Regions from separate parts of the Paenibacillus sp. TSM33 genome, predicted to be linked through region 4. Evidence: predicted binding sites of a transcription regulator. Region 4 holds the regulator's gene; each other region holds the start of a gene.
The links. The regulator Rex, encoded in region 4, represses fermentation and respiration genes when NADH is low (regulators of the CRP and FNR family bind a similar motif). The targets are predictions, from matches to a motif close to TTGTGAAATATTTCACAA.

Region 1 (5,614 bases), 850 kb from region 4:
TTCTTACCAAGAGGGTAAGCACAGTTGGACAAGTCCTACCTTGACTGACTGTGATTATATTTGCTCAGCCCATCACATTCCTATAAGGAGGTGAACAATATGGCAAAAGACGTACTGTGCGAAGTCAACTCATGTACGTACTGGGCTCAGGATAATAAATGTAGCGCAAGCTCCATTTATATCGTAAGCAACAAACCTGAGAACACTCACACGTCCGAAGAAACAGACTGCAAAACCTTTGAAGCAAAGTAAACCTTGGTTTTCAAGCCAAATCATAGCTTTATCATGAAGGAGCCCCTGCCAGGGTTCCTTCTTTCTTATGATTCTAACAAGAATGATAATTATTATCAAGTCCTTTTTGACCTATGTTATAGAAAATACTATCCTCTCCTATACATTCACTTTCTCGAAGTTTTTTGACTTCGCTTGAGACAAAAAAAGAAGCGTCACCCTGAACGAGTCGCTTCTTGTGCTTGACCTTTTGTAATTGTTCCTGTTTGGTCGGCTTCATTCGCGTGTGCTGCGAAATCTCGCCATAATGATCATTCGTTTTGCGGCTCTGTGCCGCGCAATAGATCCCGGCGCGTTTCGCCTTGCTTAACGCTTTTTGTGTTTGAGTACGTGCCATACAGCTTCACTCTCCTTGATTGGACTCCCTCTATCATAGCATCCAATAGGCAAATCGTGAATGGTTTGTCTGACTCAAGCATTCTTTAATTCATTAAATGTCTGAAAAAATATCCGAGTCACCACTAGAAGCCGCCACAACAAAAACAATAACCAAGAAAATGATAATCAGTGCATAAATTAGTGTGCCGATAATACTACATACCAGTCCAGCAATAGCCATGCCTCTGCCTTGCTCACCATGACGATTAATTTCCTTCAGGGAAAGACTGGACAAAATAATACCTACAATTCCGATGATCAACCCAAGATAGGGAATGACAACAGATAAAATCCCGAGCACCATCGACGCAACAGCTTTACTATTTGTAGGTGGAACTACTGGGGGCTGGTTAAATGGGGCGTTATAATCGTTCGACTCCTGGAAAGGATCGGAAGATCGAGGCTCCTTGTACAAGTCACTCATCTGTTTAATTCAACTCCAATAATTATAATAGCAATATATAAGTTCTAGGGTACCACAATCTTACAAATCAGGACAGTACTTATTTCAATTTTTTAAATTAGAACATCAAAAAGAAGAAGCATAGCATCTTAGCACTTTTTGAGATAACCAGGCATACAGTATTGTACCTATTACAGATAAATTGCGCTCCATAAGAGCATCCTACCAAGGAGGACGGAGCTATGTTATATCGTGGAACAGCCCGCAGAAAGGGCTCGCGTCACCAACGTTTACACGCAGAGACACTTCGGAAAATATCCGCCGCCATGCTGCCATTTTATAAAGCTATTGCAACCCGACGTGCTTTTGCCGTCCAATGGTCACGCGCTATCGTTCAGGGTAATTTGGACCGGATGAAATCCCTTCTCTGCTCGGTAGCGCCATTTGCTGCCAAACAAGGCTTAGGCACGAATGGGATCGGCTACTTTATTTCCTTTTTAGCTCAGCCACCGATGCTTTATTATACGAACGGTACGACGATTCCACCCGGGACGGTACAGTTTACATTTGAACCCAAGGTTCATCGCGCCATTGCCAAAGCCGTTTTTCCGCTATATCGCGAATTGGCACGCAATGAATGCTTTGCTTCTGCCTTAGCCAAAGCGATCAACAGGCAAGACCAGCGTGCAGTTCAGGTAATGATCCGTAGTTTAATTCCATCCTCTGCGCTAAAATCTGTAGACATTGAGGATAATGGATTTGCATTGCTTTTTAAGTATCCCTTTAGTAAATATCCCTATCGCAATCTACTCTTTCAGGAGTTCACTTAAAAAGGTCGCTACAAGCGTACTTGCTTAAGTTCTTCAATGAGCTCTTTTCCCATTTGTATAGCCATATCTGTCAGCATTCGGATTTCGTCCTTGGTTGCATGATCCAAATGCGTCCCACAGCAAATGGCGAAGTTACCCGCAAACTCTTTACGCAAGCGAACTGCAATTTCTTCAGTAATATAAAATTCCTTGTGGTTTTGCAATTGCACGGTTTGAATCGGCTCAAGCCTAGCTCCTGCTGTAATCGTTCCCAAGTGAGGCTGATCACCGCCTGATATGAGCACAACGATATCTTCCCCCATAAAATAGGCATCCAGCACAAGACGGATACGTCCGCTTTCTTTTTCCAAATGAATCATATGATCCTCTCCTGCTAAAAAAATATTATTGTGAAACGATTCACTTTTTAGAGTACTATTCATTGTATCGCTTCCTGAACTGTTGGACAAATTTAAAAGGCCCACAGTAGCCTCTATTAACAGTGGCTTGCTGTGGGCCTGCATTGCATTCTAAAAAATCTTCTATCCTCTTACTCTTACTTGCTGTTAACGGATCGTGATGGTATGAACTGCCTTACCGTTTGCGCCGTCATTATCCGTCACTGTTAGCTCCACCGTATACGTTCCGGCTGTGGTGAATTTATGCTTCACTTTCGAACCAACCGCCGTATCGCCATCGCCAAAATTCCAACTGTAGCTGACGATCTCACCATCTGCATCACGGGAGGCTTTGGCGTTAAATTGTACATTTTTGTTCTTCTTGGCTGAGTCATTCGCCTGGATAATAGCTACTGGCTTTTCATTCGATGTAGGTGGATTCGGACCAGGGCCCTCTCCTCCACCATGGGTTACATACACTCTTCCCGGTGCCTCCGTCTCCACTTCATTCCCCGCTGCATCCCTTACCCGGATCACGATGACTCCGCCTTCCAGGTTCAGAGAAGATGAAGTGAAATAAGTCCCTTCATAGTGGCCTGACGAAGTTTCATTTAATGGAATTTCGTTACGGGCCAGAGTGGACAGGTTAAAGGGCAGTTCCACATGGAAGGATGCCTCCAAACCGGATGCACTGTCAAAAGCTACTCGTACTGGCTGTCCTGGAGTGATACGTACATCCTCAGCAGGACTAATATTTTCAAGTTTCGGCAGCGCTGTATCGACATACACCGAGCGTGTAACAGTCGTTTCGTTTTCGGCAAGATCTTTGGCCGTTACCGTAATTTGATTTTCACCTTCATTGATAAGCAACCGTTTATTAAAGCTGCCGTCACTTCCGAATTCAGCGGGCTCGCCGTTAATCGTCAATTCGCTGAGGAACTCGTCATACACCGTACCGGTTACACTGACCACCCCCGCGTTCGTACGTGCTCCCTCACCAGGCGAAGTCAGGATCAGACCAGGCTTTGTCTGATCAAGCGTCACGACCACCGGTTCGGAACGATCGGTTACTTTGCCATATACCGCCGCTTGAACACTTAGTGGATTAGCACCTGGCTGAAGATCGACCGATAAACTGAATTGACGATCCTTCACTTTCGTTGTGCCAGCCAGCTCTCTGCCGTTAAAGAGCTGGATATCAGCTCCTTCTGCCGGAGAAGTTCCTGTTACGGTAATTGTATCCTCCTTTGTATACGTGGCCTTCGTAGGAGTCGTAATCGTTGGAGCATTGACCGGATATCTGACGATCGCCCGGATCATGTAGTTCCCTTCCTCTTCAGGGGATTGGCTCCATGTGCCGCTTACACCTTGCCAGCTGCGAAGCGCATTGGGGCTGTTTTCATCTGTAGCAAGACCCGGCGACTGTGTGCCTACCGCAGACTGTGTATATACAATATAGAAATCGCCTTGAACCGTCACCGGCTCTGGAAGCTGTACCGTCGTCCATTTTGTCTCATCCCGTACAGCTGTTCCGTCAAATGGACCAGCCAATAGACGTCCAGGTGCTCCTGCTGCACCGGAGGCGTCATAGACAGAATATTGGAATGTCGTTCCTCCCGGATTCGGGAAAGCAGAGTTCCAGAACAACAGTGATGCTCCTGTCACCTGTGCCACTTCCGACTCAGGTGTCATTCTCACTGCCCATGAATTGCCTGCCGCGTTAAAGGCTCTGGCATTTTCTCCTGTACCGTCATCATAGGCGATGCCTCCTTGGAAACCGATGAAAGGCTTCAACGTGACATTCGCTTCAACACTGCCGTTTGGAGGAGCAGTCACGGAAACACTGTCACTGTAATAATTTTCGGCTGCGATGGACAATGTGTATGTTCCTTCCAGTACGTCCAGCGTAAATTCTCCAGCCTCATTCGTCTCTACCGGAGCAATACGTGCATCTTCGAGCACCAATACTTTCGCTTTTTGGATCGGTTCACCGGATTGCTTGTCAGTAATAACCCCGTGAATTGTACCGTGAGGGACAGCCTGGAGACTAAAGTTTGCTCTGATGACTTTGTTATTCTCAATCGTGACTGCTTTCGTCTGAGGCACGTAACCGTAGGCTTCGGCCTTCAACGTATAGTCACCCGCTACATGAGTGAAGCTGTATTTGCCCGTGGTTGGGTCTGTTTTCACCGAACGTCCAGTTTCCAGCACCGTAACCGTAGCACTAGCTGGAAGACTGTCGAGACCGACACGTCCACGATCCACTGATGCTTCTGCCGGCTTCACTTTTTCCTGGAATTCACTCTTTTCAGTGCTTGTAATTTTGTACAGCGGGAATTGTTCTTCCGCTTTTTCCAGCTTGATATTGGACTCAGGTACGATATCCTTGGTCACTGTCGAAGCTGGAACACCCAGCACACGGAAATCGTCAATATACCAGCCATTTTTGTTCACACTGTTATCCGATTTTAAGCGGAAGCGAACTTGAATCTCATTGCCGGTATAGCTATCCAGATTGTAATAAACAGGAGTCCACTTTTTCCCAGTTGTATTATGCGAGAATTTGCCCACCTCACTCCACGTGTCGCCATTGTTTTTGGACACTTCTACATATCCGTAATCATAGCCGCCCTCAATTTCAAACCAGTGATTAAAGGTCAGTGTTGCGTTGCGTATACCATTCAAATTAATTTTTGGAGAAACCAGTGAAAAATCAGCACCGTTCTCATAGTTGCTATCGAGATCGGTGGCCCACACATTCGGTTTGGACACTGCGCTTTCCGGTCCTACTTCCTTAGGAATGCCGCGTTCCCATTCATCCTTGGTCCCGGAATGAGTCCAACCATTGTCTGAGCTGCCGTCAAAATGATCGCTATACAGCGTATCCGGCACGTCCACTCTTAGTGAAGCCTCGTTCGACTTGACACCTTCATTACCGCTATAATCCTCGGCCGCCACTGCATAATGATAGGTCGCACCACCGACAGTGATCGTATCCGTGTAGGTCAGCCCAGAGGTTGTACCGATGGAAGTATAATTTTTGCCGGACTGGGTTGAACGATACACCTTGTACTGCTTCACATCTTCATCAGAGGAAGCACCCCAGGCGAGTGTAACATTGCCCACAGTATCTGCTTCAGCAGTCAAATGGCCAGGGGCAGCAGGGGCAACGCTGTCTGGTTCCTGAATGGACAGATCGTCAATATACCAGCCATCTTTCACGATTGTATTGTCACTAGTAAAGTTGAACAGGAGGTATACCTTTTGACCCGCAAACGCTCGCAAATCAAGATATTGTGTTTTCCAGCCATTGCTGGTGCCAGTAAACGATAATA
Region 2 (5,614 bases), on a different contig from region 4:
TGAAGTGGGGTCAGAAAAGCCGCCAAGTAGACTAAGCAATGTCGTTTTGCCTGCACCACTCGCTCCGACGATGCCGATCATGTTCATGTGCGGTTCAACACTTGCAGACACATGTTCAAGCCGGGCAGAGCCGTCTTCATTCAGTAAACACGCATCAGACAGCTTAAGGATGTCATGCCCCGTGATGTCTAATCCTTTATCATTAGCTGTCTGTACATTCGTCTCCGTCGCTTCTTCTTCTGCACCGAGAATCGAGCGTATCGCTCCCCAAGCCTCTTTACCATCCAATGAGGCGTGATAGTCTGATCCCAACTGGCGTATAGGCATAAAATATTCCGGTGCCAGAATAAGCACCGCAAGCGCTGCCTCCAGTCCCACTGAACCACTAATCAGACGCAGACCCAAGCCTACCGCTACAAAAGCGACCGACAGCATACTGAAAAAATCGAGGGCAAATGAAGAAAGAAACGCTACCCGCAGCGTACGCATCGTGGCTGTACGATACTGGTCGCTGACCTTCCCTACGGTTTCCCCATGCGCCCGACTGCGTCCCAAAAACCTTAGTGTCTGTAGTCCACGCAACGAATCCGTGAAATGATGTGATAACAGACGATAGGAACGCCACTGTTTGTCCGCCTGCTTCCGCGCCGCCAAGCCGAGTAAAATAAAGAAGCCCACCAGAATCGGCATCGTAGTTGTCAAAATCACACCTGAAATCATATCCAATGTGAAAACATACACTAGCACAAGTAAGGTTACAGCCATCATGTCTATCATACGAGGAATGGATATTTCCAAATAATTGCGAACCCGATCCACGCCATCCAGCGCTAGCGTCACCAACTTGCCGCTTCCTTCTTGCGCAGCAAAACCCGGGCCTCGCTCAAACAAACGCGCAAGCAGACGCTCCCGTAAGGAAGCGCCTGCTGCTTCGGCGAAACGACCGGCTGTCCGGCGTTGCAGCCAGATCATCGTATGCCTCACTGCAAAAGCCGCGAAAAACAACGCCAGCGATGGCCATGCCATTACCAGCGGATTTTGTTTAAATAAAATCGTAACAGCCTTTGCCAAAAAGATGGCTTGTGCAATTACCGCTGCTCCCTGGAGCAGAGAAAGGGCGGCCAGCAGCAGCATTACTGGCCGAATGCCCTTTAATTCAAACCAGGCTTTATCCATTAGTATTCCAGATGATCCTTCTCACTGAGACGCTTATGGAAAACAAAATAGCTCCACGCCTGATAAGCCAACACAAAGGGTAAAAGCGTTGCTGCAACAATCGTCATGGCTTTCAGTGTGTAATGACTGGAGCTTGCATTATATATCGTCAAATCAAAAGCACTGTTGATCGAGCTCACCATAAATCTTGGGAACAAGCCAACGAATAACGAAACGAAGCTTAGCAAAATGATGACACCGGTCATCCCGAAAGCCCATCCTTCACGACGCTGCTTCAGGAAATACCATGTTAGCACATAGGCAACCATTCCCACTGCAACCGCAACATACATAAAGGGACCGCGACGTGCAAATAAATCCGTTGCAAAATAAGTCCATACCACCATACCAGCAAGCAAAATCCCCAACACCGGAAGAAATTTGGACGCGATCACACGAGCACGATCCCTTACTTCACCAATCGTCCGCAGAGAAATGAACGTCAGCCCGTGCATAAGGCACATTCCGACCACGGTCAGTCCAATCCATACGGTGTATCCATTGAACACATCCAAGAATCCGGCTTTCAGATCCATGTTTTGCTGAATAGGTACACCCTTCACCAAAGCCGCAAAGGCCATGCCAAACAGCATCGGCGGCAGGAAGCTGCCAATCAGAATGCAAGCATCCCACGTTCCTGTCCACCCTTTCCCTTCGGCCTTGCCCCGGAACTCAAAGGAGACTCCTCGCAAGATCAAACCTAACAAAATAAACACAAATACCAGATAATATCCGCTAAACATCGTTGCATAAAAATGCGGAAAAGCGGCAAACATCGCACCTGCTGCTGTAATCAGCCACACTTCGTTGGCATCCCAGAATGGACCAATCGTATTGATCATCAAACGTTTTTGTTGGTCATTACGCGGCACTAATCCCGTAGCCATCCCTACGCCAAAATCAAAGCCCTCTAGAAAAAAGAAGCCTGTAAACAGCACAGCGATCAATAAGAACCATAAATCATTTAGCGACAATGCTGTCACCCCCTTGAGCAAATGGATCATGAATTACCGTATGCTGATGCGGCTCAATATCTGGGCCTTTACGAGCGGTACGAGCAAACAGGAATGCCAATACACCCGTTAAAATGAGATACAACGTCGTAAATGCAATCAGTGAGAACAACACTTCTCCTGCTACAACGGTAGGTGAAACAGAATCTTTCGTTTGAAGCAAACCAAACACAGTCCAAGGCTGACGTCCCATTTCTGTCATGATCCAGCCCGCAGTATTGCCAATGAATGGGAGCGATATCCCCCACAGCATAAGACGGAAGAACCAACGATGGGAGACCTCCAATTTTTGTCGAAAACTCAGATAAGCTCCGTACAGAGCAAGTGCAATCATGGCACAGCCTGCCGCAATCATAATGCGGAAGCTCCAGAAGGTCGTACGGACAGGCGGAATATAATCACCCGGACCGTAGGTCTTTTCATACTGTGCTTGAAGCTCCTTCATACCAGGCACAGAGCCAGAAAACTTGCTATACGACAGAAAGCTCAGTGCAAACGGAACCTTAATCTCAAAGGTATTTTCCTGCTTATCAGGATCAATATTTGCAATAACCGTCCAAGGCGCCGGATCGCCGCTGTTTCCCCACAGGCCTTCACTGGCTGCCATCTTCATGGGCTGTGTTTTGACCAAATATTGAGCCTGTCCATGACCAAACAAAGGAATAGCAATGGCACAGATTAATGCAACAATAATGCTCAATTTAAAAGAAGGTTTAAAGAAGTCCATATTCTTTTTATGCATCAGCTTCCAAGCACTAATCCCTGCTACGAGGAAAGCGCCAGTTGCGATGGCAGCAAAGATGGTGTGAGGATATTCCCACAGAAGCTGCTCGTTCGTTAACAAAGCAGCAAAATCCTGCATTTCTGCCCGGCCATTTACAACCCCATATCCTACGGGACGTTGCATGAATGAATTAGCAGCCAAAATCCACAAAGCCGAGAGCATTGTGCCGATCGCTACTAGCCACATGCACACTAAATGTACAGTCTTGGATAGTCTTTCCCAGCCGAATACCCATAGGCCAATAAAGGTTGATTCCAGAAAAAACGCAAGCAATGCTTCAATGGCTAGCGGTGTACCAAATACATCACCGACAAAACGGGAAAAGTCCGACCAATTCATTCCGAACTGGAACTCCTGCAAAATTCCGGTAACTACGCCCAGCGCAAAGTTAATCAGCAGAAACGTTCCCCAGAATTGAGCCATTTTTTTGTACAAGTCTTTTTTCTTAATAACATACATAGTCTCCATAATTGCCACCAACAATGACAATCCAATGGAGATCGGCACATAAACAAAATGAAGAATCGTAGTGGTTGCAAACTGCAACCGTGCCAAATCCAATACGTCCATGATGCTGCTCCTCCCCTGTACTTCCCTTAACAATGATTTAATGTTTGTGATCTGAAGTCTTTTATATTTGTGATTGTATTCACATTGTTACATATGAAACTGCCACTTTTTTAGGAAATGACTCACTTAGCTAACTTCCCCATGGTTGCCATAACCGGGCTTCAGATTATCCCCATTATATAGAATAAATTTAAATGAAATAGAATCAAAAATGTGAACATCGTGTCAAAGTTGTGTCATAACGATGTCTTTTCTATGAAAACTACCTAAATTCCATAGTAAATGTGACTTTTTCTATTGATCCACCCTTTTTTCACCATATAAAAAAGCCTTTCTTACAGATATCGGAGAACATGCATCCGGCATCTGCAAGAGAGACTTCATAACGTTAAACCTAGGGAATCCGATCAACAGCCTTCTGTTCCTCCGTTCTTTTGGACCTGATTACGGTAGGAGGAAGGTGACACTCCAACATACTTTTTAAATTTACTATGAAAATAATCTGCATTCGCATATCCCACACGGCCCGCCACTTGGTGCACCTTAATCCCCTGTGCAAGCAATTCCCTTGCTCGCTCAATCCTTACCTTATCCAGGTAGGCATTAAAGGGCTCGCCTGTATGACTTTTGAACAGTTTGCCCAAATACCCACTATTGTAATTGAACATATCTGCCAGTAACTCCAGTCGCAAATTTTCATCATAATGACCATGTATAAAGTCAATCATTTGCTTCATGATGATCTCCTTGCCACTCATATCAGTCTGGCCAATCCACTGCAACACATGTTCGAGCGAGTGATCCACCAGCTCGCCCAATGTTGAATACGCATATACATTGGTAATCAAGTTGGAGTGCTCCTCCAGCACAGTCCGGCTGTGTTCCTGTCCAGCTGCATACTTGTTCAGTGCGAGTGTGAATGTCTGAGCGAAGGCCGCCTTGATTGCAGATTCTGTACGATAAATCTGAGGAAATTGGACTTCCATGTCCTTAATGACACGGGTTGCCGCTTTACCATTAGCCATATCCAGCGCGTAGTACAGCTTTTCTGCATAATGCATGGGATCATCTGATGCTCTATCAGACGCTTCATCCATTTCAGCATGTGCTGTCTCCCATTCATGTAGGTCGCCGGGAAGCATGACTCTTTCTGCCCGGAACAAAAACGCACGCTCCAATAATCGTAATGCCTGCTCAAAAGATCTGGAGATATCCTTAAGAATGTCTACCGGAGCGCCGGCAGCCCCATAGATTTCATTTACCCACGGTTTTAGTTCCTGTCGCCATGCAGCCAGCAACTGAACAGCATCTTTTTCCGTTTTTAACCTGGCGGGAAGCAATAGGCCCGTATATATTCCAGCCTCAAACACAATGCCTCTACCCTGCTCACGACACAATTCGGCCAGCCTCTGCTTTGCTGCCAACTGCCGGGCTTGCCGATCCCAGTCAGGTATACGCAAATCTAGCAAAACCACCTGATAGCTACTCCAGTCCAAGGCTGGTAACGCTGGCTGTTGTCCGTGTTTTCCACCGCCGTTTTGATGTTCAGCCTGCTTGGATGCACGATGGCTGGGTTCTACAACATTACGAGCATGTTCTCCATGAATCGGAAACAGCAATGCTTCGATCCAATCGCGCTCATGCGAAGACGGACTCCCCCACTTTCCATCTCCCTTTTCATTTTCAATGCTTTGCCGTACTCGCTTTAGCTCCAGCGTCATTTCTTCCTCATCAACGGGCTTCAATAAATAACCATCGACCCCGAATCCCATGGCTTGCCTAGCATAATTAAAGTCTGCATATCCGCTTAAAATGAGAAAGTGGTACGGCTCCCCGTTCATTTGTCGTATGTTTTGTATAACCTCCAGTCCACTCATCCCAGGCATACGAATATCTACAATGACCAGTTCCGGTCGATGCTCTCCGAACTTTTCCAGCGCCTCGCGTCCGTTCTCAGCCGTATCGACAATGCGAAAGCCACAATCTCCCCAGTCAATAATGGAAGATAGTCCTTCACGAATCGCAGGCTCAT
Region 3 (5,614 bases), on a different contig from region 4:
CCCCCGCTAACTGACATCGTTGCATTAGGAACGACCTCTAGTGGCATTACTACTGGATTGGCTATACCCGTAACCGCGCAAACCCGTCTGCTTATGGTCTTTTCCGCCACTGCGACAGGAATTTCTCTCGTCAATACCGTGGTAGGCTACGCCAGTGCAGGCGTTACCATTACCTGATTCAAAACGAAAAGGGCCCACAGGATTGTTCCTGTCGAGCCCTTTTTATTTTCATTCCTTCAAATGAATTAAACCGTTTCGAGCGATATTTTCACTTCTTCTCCCTCTTCACAGACGGCGAACGTTTTAATTTGCCCGTGATCGGGCTCTTGAACGCTGCCCGTCCGCAAATCAATTTTCCAGTCATACAAAGGATCATAAATATAATGTCCCGATACGATCGCCTCTGTAAGAGGACCTCCTTTGGGATGAGGGTTGATATTTTCAACAGCATAAAGCTCATTCTCCGAAGTGCGAAAAACAGCAATTTCAGTCCCTTTGATGTGGATGGTACGTCCTATTCTAGTCGGAAAATCCTTACTGTGACCGACGACAAGCCATTCGGCATTCTTGATCATTTGCTTGATTACTCCCTTCCTCAGGCATTTTAGATACAATTACACAATAGATGGAGTGACAACTTCAAATAGATTTTTACGTGTATCCTCATCATTGATGATCTTTTTCCACGGGTCTTCGACCTGTTGTAGTGCAAATTCAATACGTTCTACTAAAGCCTGTCGATTAGCGGTATCGTGAACGACAACCTTCTGAATCTCTTCCAGACCGATCCGTTCTACCCACTCCGAAGTACGTTCCAGGTATTGTCCTGTTTCCCGGTAGAACTGCATCACGGCTCCTACAATATCAATCAGTTCAGCGTCGGTTTTTACTTTACAGAGTGAATCAGCCAACCGCGCTTTAATACCGCCGTTACCACCGATAAAGATTTCCCAGCCCCCATCATTACCTACGATTCCGATATCTTTCGTACATGATTCCGCACAGTTGCGTGGGCACCCATTAACCGCTAATTTGAATTTCGCCGGGAAATCCAGTCGTTCGAATTTCCGTTCCAGCACTTCTCCCATTCCCATCGAGTCCTGTGTACCAAAACGGCAAAATTGCGATCCAACACAGGTTTTAACCGTACGAAGTGACTTCGCGTAGGCATATCCTGAAGGCATATCGAGTTCTTCCCACACTTTAGGCAGATCTTCTTTACGGACACCAATCAAATCCAGCCGCTGTCCCCCAGTTACTTTAACGACTTTAACGTTGTATTTAAGAGAAACATCAGCTATTTTCTTCAAATCTTCTGGAGTCGTTACACCGCCATACATTCTTGGCACCACTGTAAATGTTCCATCCTTTTGAATGTTCGCGTGCAATCGCTCATTTACAAAGCGGGAATCTCCCTCATTTTCATAGGTATCTGGGTTAATCATCCCCAAATAATAATTCAGTGCCGGACGGCATTTGGAGCATCCTTCATCATTATGCCAACCCAGTACATTCATCACTTCACGCGTAGTTGTGAGCCCTTTGGTTTTGATCGCTTCAACAATCTCGTCCCGGCTCAATGTTGTACAGCCACATATTCCTTGCTTGGCTGACGTTTTAAAGCTGTCTCCAAGAACATATTGCAAAATTTGCTCAACCACTGGCTTACATCCACCACAGGAACGCGTAGCTCCGGTACATGCCTTAATTTCATCGACTGTGGTTAGTCCATTTTCATTGATTGCATCCACAATCGCCTTTTTAGTCACACCGTTACAGCCACAGACAATTTCATCATCCGCCATCGTTTCAGCGGACGATGTTTTCGACCCGTGATTACTGCATCCGGTACCCATCAGCTGTCCATATATCTCATCTGTCATCGGCGTTTGCTGACGCACATATTTTTGAAGACTAGCAGATTCGCTCACATCGCCAAACAGTACAGTCCCCACAATTTTATTATCACGAAGCAGTACTTTTTTGTATGTGCGCTTCCACTCATCCTTTGCCACAATCACCGTATGTTCAGGCTGAGTTATGAATTCGCCAGCTGAGAAAACATCCACCCCTGAAATTTTGAGCTTGGTGGAAACTACCGATCCTGCATAACCTTCGGTATCCGCGCCTGCCAAATGTTTGGCAATTACACTTCCCTGTTCAAACAGCGGAGCTACCAGACCGTAGCAGACCCCACGGTGTTCAACACATTCCCCTACGGCATATACATCCGGCAAGGATGTTCTCATCAAATCATCGACCACAATCCCACGGTTCGTTTCCATACCACTTTCCACGGCTACCTGGATATTAGGCTTGATTCCGACGGCCATTACGACCAAATCCGCTTCCAGCTCGCTTCCATCCGAGAAGCGCAGTCCTTGTACCCGATCTTGACCGTACACCTCTGCAGTTTGCATTTGCATAGCAAACTTGATTCCCTGCCGTTCCAGCTCTGCTTTCAACATCGCAGAGGCTTCCCGGTCTAGCTGACGTTCCATCAAATCTTCCATTAAATGAACGACCGTAACATCCATCCCCAGGTTGACCAGGCCTTTAGCTGCTTCCAGCCCCAATAGACCTCCGCCAATGACAGCCGCCTTTTTGTAGGTTTTCGCTGCTTCCAGCATTTCCGAGCAATCGGCGATATCTCGGAAACCAATAACGCCCGGTAATTCTTTACCCGGAATAGGCAGAATAAACGACTGTGAGCCAGTGGCTACCAAAGCTACATCGTAATCAATTTCCAGTCCGTCCTCGGTGCGAATCTTCTTGTGCTCACCATCGATGCTTTTAACCATTTTTCCTGTATATAAAGTAATCCCTTGGTCCGCATACCATTGCAAATCGTTCAGTATGATATCATCTATTGTTTTACTACCTTCCAACACATAAGAGAGCATGATCCTGTTATAGTTTGGATGCGGCTCACTTCCCAGGACTGTAATCTCATATTTATCCGTTAATTTTAAAATTTGTTCGACCGTATTGATACCAGCCATCCCGTTCCCTATAACCACAAGCTTCTTTTTACTGTTTATCATATACCGGTTCCTCCATTCATTCGACGCTACTTCCTATCCGACGACATCTCTACGTTTCTAATGAATATTGTTTATGCTTCTATTCTAATACAGTAGATAGGTCTATATGTGATTTCAATCACAATATAGTTAAAATTATGAATATTTAGGGATTTCCCTATTCTATTTCAAGGGATTAAGGTAAGGACCGGAAATCATAGCCGTGTCATCGAATGAATCTTTCCAATTCATGCGTAAATACAACCGTTATAAGGAATACTTTATGAACAACTTGTATCTTATGGGAAAATGAATTGAATTGTTTGGAGGTAATCATCATGTGGTCTAAAATCATTACTTATCTTCCTAGCTGGAGTACACTCTTTCAAGCCGGCCTCGCGTTGATTATTCCTTTAGGAATTTATTATATAAACACCTCGATTTATTCATTTGTCGGCAGTAAGGGAGCCAAATCTAAGCATAACAAAGGTCCCATTGATCAAAGACATGGACCAAGCTCTAAAATTACAGGAAATTATGATTCCGACTTACAGACAATTCGTGAGGCTATAGGCGAAAATAGTGATGTGCATTTTCGTGAGTTTATGGTGAAGAAATTTCATGCTCGGTCCATGTTAGTCTTCATAGATGGTATGCAGGATGAAAAGCTTATGAGCGAGCAGGTATTGGAGGTCTTGATGTTTGAGGGCCAGCAGGGCCAGGACCAACAGGAACAGCAGCCGGAAGGTTTAAGTAACTCTTTTATAAAAGAAAGCCTGATGCCACTTACGCAAATTAGTGAAGTTACCCGTATGGAGGAACTGTACGAGTTCATCCTTTTAGGTCATACCGCCTTATTAATTGAAGGAATGAAGGAAGCGCTACTGGTGGGCCCGCCTAACGGCGCTATTCGCTCCGTCAATGAGCCAACCTCTGAAGCATTGCTTCGGGGTCCCAGAATCGGTTTTACGGAAGTATTGAGTGAAAATACTTCGATGCTTCGCCGCCAAGGCTTAAATAAGAGTCTGGAAATGAAGAAATTCCAAGTAGGAAGCAGAATCAAAAAGGATCTCGTTATCGCTTATATAAAGGATATTGTGAATCCGGACCTGCTTGAAGAAGTAAGCCGCAGAATATCAAAAATAGACATGGATTTTTTACCTGAATCCGGATATGTGGAACAACTTATCGAAGACAATTATTTAAGTCCATTCCAACAGGCTCATAACACAGAGCGTCCCGACCGTGTCATTAATGCTTTGTTGGAAGGAAGAATTGCGATCTTACTGGATGGTACCCCCTTTGCACTTATTGTGCCGGTGACCTTCAGTATGCTGCTTCAATCTCCCGAGGACTATTATGAGCGATGGATTCCAGGAACACTTTTACGTCTGCTTCGTTTTAGCGGAGCGTTTATAGCGCTTATGGGGCCTGCTTTGTACATTTCTTTTATATCGTTTCATCCCGGTTTAATTCCGACCAAGCTGGTCATTAGCATTATCGGAACCCGTCAAGGCGTCCCTTTCCCATCCGTCATTGAGGTCCTGATTTTGGAAATCTCTATCGAAATTCTACGGGAGGCCGGTATTCGCTTGCCCAAACCTATTGGTCCTGCGATGGGCATTGTAGGAGGCTTGGTCATCGGTGATGCTGCTGTCAATGCGGGCATCGTTAGTCCCTTCCTGGTCATTGTGGTTGCGGTTACGGCCATTTCTTCGTTTTCCATACCAACATATAGTGCGGGCATAACCCTGCGCCTTTTGCGTTTTGTCGGAATGTTTTTTGCAGCAATGCTGGGCATGTTTGGAACCATATTGTTCTTTCTGTTAATTTGTATCCATCTGACGAAGTTAAGAAGCTTTGGTGTACCATATGTAACTCCCTTTTCCCCCATGCGACCAAGCGACTGGAAGGATCTGTACATCCGAGCTCCTATTTCTCTGATGAAACGAAGACCTGTCATGATGAAAACACAGCAACGCAAACGACGATCATGATGCCCAATACGAAGGAGGAGCTACTGTGTTTAGAAACTCAGATGATAAGATCACAACGAAGCAGGCGGCTGTATTCTTGACCAATACCGTATTGGGCGCAGGGATCTTGACGCTACCGAGAGGTGTAACTGAACAAGTGCAGACTCCTGATGCCTGGCTTTCTGTCCTTATCGGCGGAGGTATTGTTATATTCGTCATCTGGGTCATGGTGAAGTTAAGTCAAAAGTTTCCTGGAAACACCATATATCAATACTCCAGAAGAATTGTAGGCACTGTTCCGGGAGGATTCTTAAGCGTGCTATTAATTATTTACTTTATTATCATAGCCGGATTTGAGATCCGTGTGTTAGCTGAGGTAACCGTATTTTTCCTACTGGAAGGCACACCCATCTGGGCGATTGTGATTCCATTCATCTGGGTAGGGAGTTATTTGGTTTTTGGAGGCATTAATTCCATCGCGCGGCTGTACCAGATTGTACTTCCGATCAGTCTCTTCTTTCTGCTTCTCTGTTTTGTCTTTAGCTTAAGAATTTTTCAAATTGATCATCTTCGTCCCGTATTGAGTGATGGAATTTTCCCCGTCATCAAGGGGCT
Region 4 (5,614 bases):
TTCAGGCATTACCTCTGATAACGATACAGCGGCTTAGCGATTTGTTCGCAGAGGAAGACAGTGACCTGGGATGGTTTCTTGACGGCGTACGAGAAGAGAAAGAGTTAGACCCTATTCAGGATTTGGAGAAACATCAGTTTTTTCGTCAGCTTGCGCTTAAAGTGGAAGATTGGACTGAACTGGCTGCTCCACGCAGAGAAGATGATCCGAATCCACTGTCAGGCGTTTCCTTTGAGGAGTATATGGATGATGTACGGGACAATTTGCGTTCATCCTTGAGCCAATATGAGGAGCGCGAGGCGCAGATACAAATGATTGAGGGTGTAAATCAAGCCCTGAGTCAAGATAAGCATTTGTTGATCGAGGCGGGTACAGGAACAGGGAAGTCCCTGGGCTATTTGCTTCCGTCACTGTATCACAGTGTAAAATATGGGCAGAGGGTCACCGTAAGCACGCATACCATTAATCTGCAGGAGCAATTGCGAGAGCGTGATATTCCGATGCTGACAAAAGTGATTCCGTTCCCGTTCCGTGCTGCCATCTTTAAGGGACGGGGGCATTATTTGTGTCTGCGTAAGTTTGAACATAAAATAAACAGAAGAGACTTCGCGACACCAAAGGAAGACTTGATTACAGCGGCTCAAATGATTGTCTGGCTGACTCTGACAGAAACCGGTGATGATGAGGAACTAAACCTGAGCAACCGTGGAGGGGATTTTTGGGAAACGGTAGCTAGTGATTCCGAGTCCTGTCTTGGTCGTTCTTGTCCATGGTTCCGCAAATGCTACTATCATCGTGCACGTCATGAAGCAGGAACAGCGGATGTGGTTATAACGAATCACTCCAAGCTGTTCACCGACGTCAAAGCAAGTCATCAACTGCTGCCTAGCTATGAACACTTGGTGATTGATGAGGCACATCATCTAGAGGAAGTAGCTGGTAAGCACCTGGGCATGCATATGAAATATTTCACACTCGTGCATACGCTGACTCGATTGTTCAAGGACAGCAAGAATGGGCAATTGCCTTCGTTACGTCAGCAGTTGGCAAAGTCGGGGCATGAGAAGTCGACGGAATGGGCCTCGGTCATTGATCAGTTGTACCCACTTGTGTTAGAGGTTAAGGAAACTTGGGACTTACTAAGTGATAAGCTGTTTGGCATGTTGCCGGAGCGAACTGATGCTACACCAGGTGAAACGGGGCAATTTTCTTCGCGTCTCAAACCGTCAGCCAAGCCTGCAAAGTGGGATCAGGCGGCGGCATTGGAAAATCAGCTTTATGTAACATTGAGCGAAATTTTGCGCAAGGGCGACAAGCTGATGCTGGATGTCAAGGAAGAACATGACGATTATGCGGCGGATAGTCTCATTACAGATATCACGGGTCTGCTTAAGGATTTGGCGGGGATTAGGGAAAATTTGCGCTTCTTTATACGACTCGATGATGAAACAACCGTATATTGGCTTGAAGCGAGTGGACAATTCCGTAGTAAATCATTGCAATTTTATGCGGTGCCCGTCGATGTGAGCCGCCAGTTGAAAGAAATGTTTTTTGACAAAAAAAGAAGTATTATTCTGACATCTGCTACTTTATCGGTAGATAAATCGTTTCAGTACATGACCGATCAACTCGGTTTGCAGGAGGCCGCAGATCAAGGACGATTAATGACGTCACAGCTCCCATCACCCTTTAATTATAGGGATCAGGTGTTGCTGGTCATTCCGCGAGATTTTCCGAGTGTGAAGGGCAGTGTAGGAGATGCACATTTTGTAGAGATGCTCGTTAGCTCTCTAGGAGCGACTGCCCAGGCGACGCGGGGGAGAATGCTCGTTCTGTTTACTTCCTATCGGATGCTCCGGCAAGTGTATGAGCCGCTCAAAGAGGCGTTAGCGTCCAGCGATATTACCGTGTTAGGACAAGGTGTGGACAGTGGGAGTCGCAGCAAGCTAACCCGCCGTTTTCAGGAAGCCAAAGCTTCTGTATTGCTTGGAACCAGTAGCTTTTGGGAAGGCGTCGATATTCCAGGGAAGGCTTTGACTTGTCTGGCCATCGTTCGCTTGCCGTTTCAACCGCCCAATCACCCGTTACTGGAGGCCAAAAGCGAGTTGCTCCAGCAGCAGAAGAAGAATCCATTTATGAAGCTGTCTGTACCACAAGCAGTTATTCGCTTCAAGCAGGGATTTGGGCGATTGGTACGTACAGCGAGCGACCACGGAGTCGTCATCGTTTACGATACGCGTGTGATCGAATCCTATTACGGAAAGCACTTTTTGTACTCGTTACCGGGACCAAAAATGGAGCATATGCCATCGGAGCAAATGGTGCCTCGCATCGCCGAATGGCTCCAATCCGCCCCGGAGACAGAGGCACAACGGACGGACACCTAAAGTCCGTTACAATTAGGGGGAGCAAGTATGAAATCAGATAAAATTTCAGAGGCTGTGGTACGGAGATTACCCGTATATTTACGTTATCTGAATGCACTGCACAAACGGGAGGTGGCTACGGTCTCTTCTCAAGAGCTGGGGCAGAGGTTAGATTTGAACCCGGCCCAAATTCGTAAAGATCTTGCTTATTTTGGCGATTTTGGTCGGAAGGGCATCGGTTACGATGTTTCTTATCTAATTGAGAAAATACGCCATATCCTGAAAATCGACCAGCAAATTAACGTAGTATTGGTCGGAGCGGGTAATCTGGGTCAAGCCCTATCGAACTATAATGCTTATTTAAAAGACAATATGAAGATTGTGGCGGTATTTGATGCGTTCCCGGATAAGGTTGGGACCAGAATCAATACCTTGGTCGTACAGCCGATGGATGAACTGGAAGCGACTGTGAAAGAAAAAAATATCCGAATCGGGATTATTACTGTTCCTGATTTTGAGGCACAACATGTAGCTGATAGGCTCATTGAGAGTGGAATTGGAGCGATTTTAAACTTTGCACCTATCATTCTCAAGGCACCAGCTAACATTCGGATACATGCCACAGACTTTACAACTGATTTGCTTAGCCTCGCTTATTATCTGGAGGACGGAAAGGAAGAAGTACAATATGACAGTGAATAAATGGATGATTAAAAACGGTTCTTTTGCCGTCAATGGACCCGAAGCTGGGGTAATTCATGGTTTTATGATTGTGGAGGATAGCCGTATTACTTACATTGGCGAGACTTTGCCTGCGGGTGAGGAAGAGACAGAAGCAATCGACGGTAAGGGGTTATTGTTTTTGCCTGGTCTGATCAATACTCATGGCCATGCGGCGATGTCTCTGCTGCGAGGGTATGGAGATGACTTGGCACTTCAAGTGTGGCTTCAGGAAAAAATGTGGCCTATGGAAGCCAAGTTTACATCTACAGATGTGTACTGGGGAACATCCTTGTCAGTGCTGGAAATGCTGAAAGGTGGAACTACGACTTTCCTGGACATGTACGATCATATGGATGAGGTGGCTCGTGTAGCTGAAGAGTCGGGTATTCGTGCAAGTCTGATGCGTGGAGCCATTGGACTCTGTTCAGAAGAAGAACAGCGGATCAAGCTGGCTGAGGCCGTGACTTTTGCGCGTAACTGGCATGGAAAAGCAGACGGTCGTATTACAACGATGATGTCTCCGCATGCACCATACACATGCCCGCCTGCGTTTATTGAGAAATTTGTTCAAGCAGCACATGATCTCGACTTACCATTGCATACGCACATGTCCGAGACGATCGCCGAAGTTGAACAAAACGTACGCGACTATGGTTTGCGTCCAGTTGCACACTTGGATAAGCTTGGCTTTTTCTCCCGTCCTTCACTGGTTGCCCATGGCGTTCACTTGAACGACGAAGAAATAGCTTTATTGGCGGAACGGGGTGTGGCGGTTTCACATAATCCAGGCAGCAACTTAAAACTGGCAAGTGGTGTAGCAAGAGTGCCTGAATTGCTGCGTGCAGGAGTGACCGTTTCTCTCGGAACAGATGGTCCTGCCAGCAATAATAACCTGGATATGTTCGAGGAAATGCGTCTGGCGGCACTCATCCACAAGGGAGTATCTGGCGACCCAACGGCAGTTCCTGCAAATGAAGCACTGCGTCTGGCAACAGAGTATGGTGCAAAGTCGATTGGTTTAAAAGAGGTAGGAGCGCTGGCAGCAGGCAACAAGGCTGACTTTATCGCGCTAGATCTGAATCAGGCCCATTTCTTGCCGCGTACAGATCTTATTTCCCATGCCGTTTACTCTGCAAGTGCCAAAGACGTGGCTCATGTGTGGGTAGACGGCCGTCAGGTTGTGAAAAATGGCGAATGCCTGACGATGGACGAGGAACGTATCAAACATGAGGCACAAGCCGCCTTTGAAGGGCTGCTGTCGCGCTAATTCAGGTGTCACATCCCCTTAGAGAGGAAGCACAGGTTTGAAAAATAAGAAGAAATGGATAGCGGTCGCCATTTTGGCCGTAATACTGATCCTGGTCAGCATTTTCTGGTATTATTCCTATGTTACTCAAGACCAGGTGGCTGAGAAAAATGCCGCTATCATGAAGGCCAAGCAATCAGGTGGTCTGGTTAGCACGACTCAGACATGGAAGTCTGTGTGGGATCAGATATATTGGGTGGTTCAAGGAAAAAACGCACAGAATGAAAATATAATGGTGTGGGTTCCTTTCCAAAAAATGGAGGGTAAACCTAACGTACCTGTCGCAGATCCGAGCGGTGTTCATACCGAGCTGATGAAAAACGGAGTCGACGAGCAAAAAATGACAGCGATAATTCAGCAGCAACTTCCGAATGCAAAAATTGTAAGGCTCCAACCGAGTGTGTTCAATGGCGAATATGTATGGCAACTGTTTTACGATGATGAAAGCCATCACAACTATACCTTTTACCGTTTCTCAGATGGAGCATCGACGGGGATAAAGTATACTTTACCTAATTACTAGCAATGAAGTTAAGTGTGGGCATGGTGGTTTGGAAGTGCCCAAAAGCATTAGGAGTGCTGCGTAGTTCATTTGATCTTACGATCGCTTCACTTCTTTAGTTTCAAATGGGCCACTCCGCTGGCTCACCGCCATAGTCACTCCAAACAACTTTTATACTCAGTCTTTATAGCTTGAAATGATTGAAAATAAAAAAAGACGCAAATACGACGAAATTCGTATTTGCGTCTTTTTTTATTGCTACGCCGTAAAGCTGGACTGAAAGCCAGCGAAGCATCTTTTTGCCTTATCACAACTCCTCCACACATTGCCTTCGATATTAGATTCACGTTATGATATACTATATTTTATAAGTGATAGACAAAAATGATAGAAAAATGAGTTGCTGATCACTATACGATCATGCAATTTGGTTGTTTGTTGACATTCGTCCCGTTTCTTCTAGGTTTTACATTTTGAGAGGAGGATGTTGTTTGAAATTGCGTGCAGTTCCTATTGTTGTGGCGGCCGTATTGGCAGCCTTGTTGATGTTTGGGGGATGGTTCATTTACCGTCAGGTTACAATGCAAAGTCCTCTGGAAAAACTGGTATCTCAATATCCAGGCGTGACAAGCGCTCAAATAGATATTAAACAGGATCAGGTCGTTTTGAAACTAGATCTCAAACCGCAGGCGGATGTGGCCGGATTGGTTGATGTGG

Region 1: the regulator Rex is predicted to act here: its motif matches at 2,290-2,307, upstream of lpdD (prenylated flavin chaperone LpdD).
Region 2: the regulator Rex is predicted to act here: its motif matches at 3,650-3,667, upstream of ACN6NF_RS21290 (cytochrome ubiquinol oxidase subunit I).
Region 3: the regulator Rex is predicted to act here: its motif matches at 3,151-3,168, upstream of nirB (nitrite reductase large subunit NirB).

What each region holds. Positions count from the first base shown of each region.
Region 1 covers NZ_JBLZXB010000017.1:1,335,048-1,340,661, forward strand. Annotated here, with positions in the region: gene ACN6NF_RS17900 (DUF1540 domain-containing protein) at 100-252, shown strand; gene ACN6NF_RS17905 (hypothetical protein) at 326-628, opposite strand; gene ACN6NF_RS17910 (DUF4190 domain-containing protein) at 722-1,093, opposite strand; gene ACN6NF_RS17915 (hypothetical protein) at 1,315-1,902, shown strand; gene lpdD (prenylated flavin chaperone LpdD) at 1,911-2,261, opposite strand; gene ACN6NF_RS17925 (S8 family serine peptidase) at 2,448-5,614, opposite strand, start outside.
Region 2 covers NZ_JBLZXB010000019.1:101,662-107,275, forward strand. Annotated here, with positions in the region: gene cydD (thiol reductant ABC exporter subunit CydD) at 1-1,176, opposite strand, end outside; gene cydB (cytochrome d ubiquinol oxidase subunit II) at 1,176-2,189, opposite strand; gene ACN6NF_RS21290 (cytochrome ubiquinol oxidase subunit I) at 2,176-3,582, opposite strand; gene ACN6NF_RS21295 (response regulator) at 3,990-5,614, opposite strand, start outside.
Region 3 covers NZ_JBLZXB010000009.1:11,092-16,705, reverse strand. Annotated here, with positions in the region: gene ACN6NF_RS03320 (exosporium glycoprotein BclB-related protein) at 1-177, shown strand, start outside; gene nirD (nitrite reductase small subunit NirD) at 246-575, opposite strand; gene nirB (nitrite reductase large subunit NirB) at 615-3,044, opposite strand; gene ACN6NF_RS03305 (spore germination protein) at 3,362-5,020, shown strand; gene ACN6NF_RS03300 (GerAB/ArcD/ProY family transporter) at 5,046-5,614, shown strand, end outside.
Region 4 covers NZ_JBLZXB010000017.1:483,388-489,001, reverse strand. Annotated here, with positions in the region: gene dinG (ATP-dependent DNA helicase DinG) at 1-2,387, shown strand, start outside; gene ACN6NF_RS14100 (redox-sensing transcriptional repressor Rex) at 2,415-3,068, shown strand; gene ACN6NF_RS14095 (amidohydrolase) at 3,055-4,356, shown strand; gene ACN6NF_RS14090 (cell wall elongation regulator TseB-like domain-containing protein) at 4,394-4,918, shown strand; gene ACN6NF_RS14085 (hypothetical protein) at 5,389-5,614, shown strand, end outside.